4 regions of the Rhodomicrobium vannielii ATCC 17100 genome follow, and region 1 is predicted to be linked to each of the others. Evidence: predicted binding sites of a transcription regulator. Region 1 holds the regulator's gene; each other region holds the start of a gene.
The links. The regulator LexA, encoded in region 1, represses DNA repair genes until DNA is damaged. The targets are predictions, from matches to a motif close to TGTTCNNNNTGTGTTCNG.

Region 1 (2,201 bases):
CGAAGAGAAAAGGCCACCCGACATAAAGGGCTTCCTGCTTTTCGGGGCAGGCGTCGCCTTGATGTCCTACGTGCTGGAGATCTTCGGCGAGCATATCCTGACGCCATCCCAAACCATCGCGCTTCTGGCGGTTTCCGTCGCCCTCATCCTCGCCTACGGATATCATTCGCTGCGGACACGTTGGCCGCTGCTTGAGCTTGGCCTGTTCCGCATCCGCACGTTCCGCATCTCCGTCAGCGGCAGCTTCTTCACCCGCCTCGGCGTTGGCGGCGTGCCCTTCCTTCTGCCGCTCCTCTACCAGATCCCGCTGGGCTTCACGCCGATGCAGTCGGGACTGCTCATCATGCCCCAGGCTATCGGCGGCATTCTTGCGAAGCTTGCGCTGTCCCGCATTCTCGACCGCCTCGGCTATCGCAACATGCTCACGTCGAACACGATCATTCTCGGGGCGCTCCTGATGCTGTTCGCAACCGTGGGGCCATACACCCCCGTCTGGCTCATCGTGTTGCAGGCCTCCCTCTACGGCGCGTTCAGCTCGTTGCAGTATACGACGATGAACAGCATGGCCTATGCCGATATGGACCAGCACAAGACAAGCAGCGCGGGCTCGATTGCAAGCACCGCTCAGGAACTTTCCATCAGTTTCGGCATCGCGGCGGCGGGGCTTATCACGGCGTTCTTCATTCCAGAACATGCGCCTTCGCGTGAAAAGGCAATGATGGGCTTCGGTCTTCACGAAGCCTTCATCGTCCTCGGGATCATGACGATTCTATCGACCTTCATCTTCGCCGGATTGAAAAGAGAAGACGGAGAACGCGTCGTCCATCGCAGTCAGGTTCGCATGAATCGTGGCTATCGCTGATCTTCCGCTTCGCGCAAAGACATCATTCTTTCCCGAAATTCGTGCCATGAAAGGCGAATTAGCCATTGGGAAATCTCGGGAGGCTACAGATTCCCATCTGTGCAGGGCGGGTTGCAAAAGTGCCCTTTTCCCTTGCGGAACTTAATGAGAACGCTTATTGGTGTTCTTGGTTTGTACAAGTCCTTCGCCACAACCGGGCCGCCCATGCTGACACCGAAGCAAAAGCAACTCCTTCTCTATATCAACGAGCGCATTGAAGCGACCGGCGTTCCTCCGTCGTTCGACGAAATGAAGGAGGCGCTGCACCTCAAATCCAAGTCTGGTATTCATCGCCTCATCATGGCGCTGGAAGAGCGCGGCTTCATCCGACGGCTTCCGCACCGCGCTCGCGCGCTTGAGGTGATGAAGATGCCGGAGCGCCGCGTCGGGTTTGAAGCCGACCGAAGGCGAGGCTTCATGCCAACCGTGATCGAGGGGGCGCGCCGCTCGTCTTTCGAAGAAGCACCGCAGGCTCCTTTCATCCGCGACCGTGACGATGGCGGCATTTCGGTTCCCGTCATGGGCCGCATCGCGGCGGGCGTGCCCCGCTCGGCCATCGAGGACCACAGCCACGTTCTCGTCATGCCGCCCGAATACCTTTCGACGGGCGATCATTTCGCGCTTGAAGTACGCGGCGATTCGATGATTGAGGCCGGCATTCAAGAGGGCGATACCGTCGTTCTGAAAAAGACGGCGGCTGCCGAGAGCGGGGATATCGTGGTCGCGCTCATCGACGACGAGGAGGCCACGCTGAAGCGGCTTCGCAAGCGTGGACAATCGATTGCTCTCGAACCCGCCAACCCGGCTTACGAGACACGGATTTTCGGTCCAGACCGCGTGAAAATCCAAGGCAAGCTGGTCGCGCTCCTGCGACGATTTTAAGTCGCCATCGCGTCGAGTCATGGCTGATATGACGACAACGCGGAAGCGGGACATGCGCGCACGAAGCGCTATAGTGCGTACTTAGTCGGAGGACTATTGCAGCGGGCTAAGAAATGCCTTTAGCCCCTCACCAAACGACGCCAGAATGTTATATTATTGGTCCATGCTCGATTCAACGGGCGCAAAAGGACGCAAGAATAACTTTGCGGTTTGGGAGAGCTACGCACGGATGTCAGACAAGCGTCAAAAAGGCGACAAGCGAGAAGCCGCAAGCGGCCCGGCGCCATCCAGACCTTTGCCGGGCCTTCAGTCTCCGGAGCAATTCGCGACGAACCTTCTTCGCGCCTTCGAGGCAAGCGGGCAGGCCGTCGCGAAAATCTACGAGGACAAGGACAAGCGCTCTGGAGCTTTCACGGTT
Region 2 (2,201 bases), 1.8 Mb from region 1:
GCGCCAGAGATAAAGCATATCGGCACTCGACAGCGATACCGCAATTTCCCTTTATAGGGCAAGCCGCCCACAGCAATCCCGCCACATCAGACCGATTTGACACACCAACCCGCAGCCTAACGGCTGGCTCCCTTCCGGCTCGGGGGCGGTGCCTCAGCCTCGCTTGGAATCTCACCGTCGCCGCTATCGTCGTCGCCATCCGTGCCGTCGAGGATTTTTGTCGCGATCAGTCCGGCATTGGCCCGGATTTCCCGTTCTATTGCTTCAGCCACCAGAGGGTTGCCGCGCAAAAAGGCCTTTGCATTTTCTCGACCCTGTCCAATTCGCTGGCTGTCATGCGAATACCAGGAGCCTGACTTCTCCACGATGTTCGCCTTCACCCCGAGGTCGACCAGTTCCCCTGTCTTCGAGATGCCTTCGCCATACATGATGTCGAACTCGACCTGCTTGAATGGAGGGGCCACCTTGTTCTTCACAACCTTGACGCGAGTTTGATTGCCGACAACCTCGTCCCGCTCCTTGATCTGTCCGATGCGCCGGATGTCGAGGCGCACGGATGAGTAGAATTTGAGTGCGTTGCCGCCCGTGGTGGTTTCTGGATTGCCAAACATCACGCCGATCTTCATGCGAATCTGATTGATGAAGATAACAAGGCAATTCGATTTCGAGATCGATCCAGTTAACTTTCGAAGCGCCTGGCTCATGAGGCGAGCTTGCATGCCCGGCAGTACATCGCCCATTTCGCCTTCAATTTCGGCCTTTGGTGTCAATGCGGCAACCGAATCCACCACGATCACGTCGATCGCGCCGGAGCGCACCAGCGTATCGGTGATTTCGAGCGCCTGTTCGCCCGCGTCGGGCTGCGAGATGATCAACTCTTCAAGATTGACGCCCAGCTTTCGCGCATAGCCGGGATCGAGCGCGTGCTCGGCGTCCACAAACCCGCAGGAGCCGCCTTTTTTTTGGGCTTCAGCAATGACGTGCAGCGCGAGCGTCGTTTTGCCAGACGATTCAGGTCCGAAAATCTCGACGACACGGCCACGCGGTAACCCGCCTATCCCGAGCGCGATATCAAGGCCCAGCGATCCAGTGGAAATCGCTTCGACCTCGACGAGCTTGTCGTTCTTGCCCAGCCGCATGACGGATCCCTTACCGAAATTCCGCTCAATCTGACTCAAGGCGGCTTCGAGGGCTTTCTGCTTGTCCATGCTGTCCCAATTCCCTTCGATCACGCGGAACGGCGTCTCGCTCATGAATCGTTATCCTTGTTTATTTCATAGCGGCCATGGACTTGCAAACGACACCGAATGTACTTCATTTGTTCTTGTGTGCAAGTGTTTTAATGCAACCTTCGGTCAATTGTCCAGTCCGTTGCAATTGCGTCACCCCGAAGCCGATAACTGTGGAAAAGGCAAGAGGCGAGCTTGAGTTCATCATTTGTTCCGCGATAAAGTTGAACTCAACCTGAGATAGAAGTCTGGCAATCTCAGTATGAGTTCGTGCATGAACGAGAGCAGCGCACCTTTCGGAATCTGGCGAGGAGTGCAAGCGCGTCGACTAGGCAGCGGCGGCCTTGACGGTTTCGGCGAGCTTCTTGAGCGTGAAGGGCTTCGGAAGAAAAACAAAATTTTCGTCGGCACTCAGGTTCTTGCGAAAAGCTTCCTCCGCATATCCAGACATAAATATAATGCGAATGTCTGGGTTTCTCTGCCGCAGGTGGCGCAAAAGGGTAGGGCCATCCATCTCGGGCATCACGACGTCACTCACCACGAGGTCAACCTGGCCTTCGTGCCGATCCATGATTTCGAGCGCCTCGACGCCGCTCGCGGCTTCGAGCACGGTGTAGCCGCGCGTGGCAAGCGCGCGCGATGCGAAAGAGCGCACGGCGTCTTCGTCCTCAACCAGCAGGACGGTTGCCTTGCCGGTGAGATCGATGGTCTGCTCCGGCGCCTCACCGCGAGTTTCGAGGGCTTTCAGGTCGAGCTCGGTTTCGACATACCGTGGCAGGAAAATTCGAAAGGACGACCCTTTTCCCATCTCGCTGTCGACGAGAATAGTGCCGCCCGTCTGCTTTACGATGCCGTAGACGGTGGACAGCCCAAGTCCCGTTCCCTTGCCGACCTCTTTCGTCGAGAAAAAGGGATCGAAAATCTTCTCCAGATGCTCGGGCTTGATGCCGGTCCCAGAGTCTCGCACCTCCA
Region 3 (2,201 bases), 1.1 Mb from region 1:
TCCACGCGCCGATCCTCGTCGCTCTCGAACAGGGTTGCCTGCCGCGACAGGGGGGGCGGCGCATCTCGGGCGGCGGCGAAGTCGCCCGCGATCACATAGCGTTCGGCGTGATGGGCGAGCGCGAAGGCCGCGCCGAAGGTGGGCGCGATGGCGGCGCGGGCCGGGATGCCGCGCGCTTCGAGGCGGCCGAGCAGGTCGTCCGCGAGTTCATCTTCATCCCCGACAAGATGCGCGCAGCCGGTGATGTCGAGCCACAGGCCGGACGGCGCAGGCGCGGTCGCGGGCGTATAGCGCTGCGCCCACAGCGCGAGGGCGGCGCGCGCGTCGGCCTCGGCGGCAGGGTCCGCGTCGGCGGTGACGAGTTTCGGGCACACGGCGAGCGCATCGGCCAGCGGCTGGTGCAGGTAAAGCCCCGCCTCGATGGCCGGTCCGTCCAGCGCGGCGATGCGGCGAACGGTGCCGTGCTTCTCAAGCAGGGCTAGCGGTTCGCGGCGCTTCGCGAGCCTCGGACGCTTCAGCCGCGCGAGCGTCATCGCGAAGTTCGGCAACCACACGTACATGGCCCGCTTGCCAGTCGCTCGCGTCAAAGCTGTCCCCGTCTGCGCCATCGAGTGCCTCCACGATAAAGGATGCGGTTCTTCCATTGCGGCAATAGTCGAGGTCGAGGCGCCAGCGCGGCGGGCCGAGACTACCGAAGACATCGGACGAAGGGACGGCGGCGACGCGCCAGCGGGTGGAGGCGGCCCCGCTCGGCTCGCCAGTTACGCCCTTGGGCTTCACCACATGGCGGCGGATAAGGAGAGCGAGCGCGCTTGAAGCCCGCGCCGCGGCGTCAAGCCTGCGCCCGGTTTTCAGCGTGAGTGCGCCCGCCTCGCCGAGCACGGCGGCAACGGCACGCGAATGCAGCGCCTCTTCCATGACGGCCAGCACCTCGGCATCCTTTCGGCAGTCCACGAAGACGACGCGGGCCGGGTCGAGGCCGAAGCGGCGAAGGCCGGGCGCGTAAAAGTCGGTCTGGCTTGCGGCCCACAGCGCGATGCCGCCTCGCGCGCGCAAATGAGCGGCCAGCACGGTCGCCGCAAAACCTGTCACCGATGGCGCAAGTTCGGCTTCGAGCGCGTTCGCGGTGAACTCATGCAGCGCGCCGAGCGAGAGGCCGCCGCCGGGCAGTGGCGCATTCAGCCGCGCATCCGCGAAGCGCAGCACTGGGGGCGTCCGGTCGTCATCGAGATAGTGGCCTTCGATGGCGCGGACCTGCATCCTGAGCGCGTCCAGAGCACCGGAAGCCGCAGACCCGGCACGCCGGTTTGAAGCTGTGTTCGCTCGCATCGCGGCTTGCGGTCGCGTGGCCTTTTCGGCGCGATGATCTGGCGGAGGGCTGACGCTCATGACACATTGTGATCCTGCTTTGTTCTTGTTTTGGACCATAAATTCGCGCCCGTCAATCAGTTTGTTCTCGCATGAGAGCAAGCCGCAAACGGCGTCGCGACGGCGCGCGTGCCGTCGCTCGCAAGAAAACGCGCGCTTTAATATCCGATGGCCGCCGAGTCGCCGTCGCGCAGGTCGGCCGCGCCGAGAAACAGCGGGCCTTTCTTCATGATCGAGTTGGCGCGGCCGAGCACGCGGTGCTGGAACGTGCCGTCGGCATTCTTCGGCAGGATAAAGCCGCGCGCTTCGAGAAGCCGCAACGTATCATCCGAAACGCCGCGTTCGGTGATGACGTTATCCGGCATCCACTGGTGATGGATGCGCGGCGCGGCGGTGGCTTCGGCCACGTTCATGTCGAAGGTCAGCACGTTCAGGATTTCCTGCAGAACCACCGTGATGATGGTGCTGCCGCCGGGGCTGCCTGTGATGAGATACGGCGCGCCGTCCTTCATGACGATGGTCGGCGCCATCGAGGACAGCGGGCGCTTTTTGGGCTCGATCGCGTTCGCCTCGTCGCCGGTAAGGCCGAAGGCGTTCGGCGCACCCGCCTTCGCGGAGAAATCGTCCATTTCGTTGTTGAGAAGGAAGCCCGCACCGTCGACCGAATAGCCACTGCCGAAGGCGAGGTTCAGCGTGTAGGTGTTCGCGACCGCGTTGCCCGCCTTGTCCATCACCGAAAAATGCGTCGTCTGCTCGCCCTCGGGCGCGGGCGGCTTGCCCGCTGACACGTCCGCTGACCTCGCCGCGCGTTCGAGGTCGATGCCCTTGCGAAG
Region 4 (2,201 bases), 280 kb from region 1:
GCAGATTTGCCGGGCCTTCGGGCGGGCACATCGGACCGACAGGGCTGACGAGCGCGGCGGCCATCACGCGGTCGGGTAGAAGTGCGGCGCACGCAGCGGCATAAGGCCCACCGCCCGAGACGCCCGCCACCGCGAACCGCCCGATGCCTAGGCGATCCGCGAGCGCCGCCACGTCCCCCGGCCAGTCGACGAGCTTCCTCCCCGGCTGGAAGTCCGATGCCCCGAAGCCAGGCCGGTCGGGTGAAATGAGGCGCAGGCCGAGCCTACGCGCGGGCGCGTCAGCCAGCCGATACATGAGGCGCGATCCGGGCGTCCCGTGAAAGACGAAGACGGGCAGCCCCGCGTCGTCGCCATATTCAGACCATGCGAGCTTGCGGCCGCCGGAAAGCGCCAGCGTTCGCGGCTCCCCCGCGAAAACGGCGGCGTTGCTATGCCGGGTGCTGGTTGCAAACGCCATGATGCGCCCCTCCGGTTGAAACATCGCATGCGGATTTAAATATAGAAAAGAACCGCCTCAAGAATGAGGCGGCCATCTCGGAATGTTAGCACATCAGACAAGGAGAGAACGATGGCTGACGAAGGTTCGAGCAAAGGTCGTGGCGCCCCGCCCCCGCGCTACGGAGACCCGTTTCAATCGTTCCGAACGGAAATGGACAGGCTTTTCGAAAACTTTCTCTCGGGAGTTCCGCAACTCGCCGGTTTTCGGCAGGGCGTTCCGGCAGGCCACGGCCTGACGCCGTCTCTCGACGTGAAAGAGACCGACAAGGAACTCGTGGTGAAAGCGGAACTGCCCGGCATCGATGAGAAGGATCTGCAACTGACGGTGCACAACGGGCAGCTTCGCATCAGCGGAGAGAAGAAAAGCGAGAAGTCGGAGGAGCATGAAAACTATTACGTGAAGGAGCGCAACTTCGGCTCGTTCACGCGCACGATCCCGCTACCCGACACCATCGATGAGGACAAGGTCGAGGCGACCTTCGACAACGGTGTGCTTACGGTTACTCTGGCGAAGAAGGACGATCACATAAAGCCGCAGAAGAAGATCGAAATCAAAAGCGGTCAAATCTCCACTTAGTCCGCGCGTGACCAACAAAGGCGGCGCGATAAATCACCGCGCCGCCTTTTCACGGTTTGGTGCCTTCGTTCACGTTTCGTTAACAACTTATCCACATGGCAGACTTGACACTCCAGGACAAAAGGGGAACATTTGGGGATCGTAACGCGTATATCAAAAGGTTTGGACGCTTCGATGCTGATCCCGATTTCCCGGCAGATATGGGAAGCCAAGTATCGTTACACGCCCGCCCATGGCGAACCTGAGCAATCAGTGGAGGAAACTTTCGCCCGCGTGGCAAGGGCGGCCGCATTGGCAGAACAAGAAGCCAGCCAGAAAGATTGGGAGAAGCGCTTTCTGGATGCGATGGCGGATTTCGCCTTCATACCGGCGGGACGCATCCTCGCGGGAGCTGGCACGGGCCGCGACGTCACCTTGTTCAATTGCTTCGTCATGGGCGAGATCGGCGACGATATGGGCTCGATCTTCGCGCATGTCCGGGAGGCTGCGCTGACGCTCCAGCAGGGCGGCGGTATCGGCCACGATTTCTCCACGCTGCGGCCAAAGGGCGCGCCCGTGAAGGGGGTGGGCGCGGATGCGTCCGGCCCGGTCAGCTTCATGGACGTGTGGGATGCGATGTGCCGAACGATCATGTCCGCCGGATCGCGCCGCGGCGCCATGATGGGCACGCTCCGCTGCGATCATCCCGACATCGAAGCCTTCATCGAGGCGAAGGCGGACCCTGCGCGGCTCCGAAACTTCAATCTTTCGGTGCTCGTGACAGACGCTTTCATGGAGGCGGTGAAGGCGGATGCGCGCTGGCCGCTCACGTTCGAAGGCACCGTTTTCCGCGAGGTTAGCGCACGCGGCCTGTGGCTGAAGATCATGCGCAGCGCTTACGACTATGCGGAGCCGGGCGTCATCTTCATCGACCGCGTCAACGCCGCCAACAATCTTGCGTGGTGCGAGACGATCTCGGCAACAAACCCTTGCGGCGAGCAGCCCTTGCCGCCTTACGGCGCCTGTCTTCTCGGGTCAATCAACCTCGCCGCGCTGATCGAAAAGCCCTTTGAACCCGAGGCCCGGCTTGACGAGGCGCGCCTTGAAAGGCTTGTGCCCGTCGCCGTGCGGCTTCTCGACAACATCA

Region 2: the regulator LexA is predicted to act here: its motif matches at 1,428-1,445, upstream of recA (recombinase RecA).
Region 3: the regulator LexA is predicted to act here: its motif matches at 1,399-1,416, upstream of RVAN_RS20510 (ImuA family protein).
Region 4: the regulator LexA is predicted to act here: its motif matches at 1,189-1,206, upstream of RVAN_RS08385 (adenosylcobalamin-dependent ribonucleoside-diphosphate reductase).

What each region holds. Positions count from the first base shown of each region.
Region 1 is NC_014664.1:1,536,576-1,538,776, reverse strand. It holds gene RVAN_RS07010 (DHA2 family efflux MFS transporter permease subunit) at 1-862, shown strand, start outside; gene lexA (transcriptional repressor LexA) at 1,067-1,783, shown strand; gene RVAN_RS07000 (PHA/PHB synthase family protein) at 2,013-2,201, shown strand, end outside.
Region 2 is NC_014664.1:3,288,092-3,290,292, forward strand. It holds gene recA (recombinase RecA) at 117-1,253, opposite strand; gene RVAN_RS15195 (response regulator) at 1,558-2,201, opposite strand, start outside.
Region 3 is NC_014664.1:2,641,859-2,644,059, forward strand. It holds gene RVAN_RS20615 (Y-family DNA polymerase) at 1-560, opposite strand, end outside; gene RVAN_RS20510 (ImuA family protein) at 469-1,389, opposite strand; gene ggt (gamma-glutamyltransferase) at 1,527-2,201, opposite strand, start outside.
Region 4 is NC_014664.1:1,816,819-1,819,019, forward strand. It holds gene RVAN_RS08375 (alpha/beta fold hydrolase) at 1-457, opposite strand, end outside; gene RVAN_RS08380 (Hsp20/alpha crystallin family protein) at 569-1,075, shown strand; gene RVAN_RS08385 (adenosylcobalamin-dependent ribonucleoside-diphosphate reductase) at 1,250-2,201, shown strand, end outside.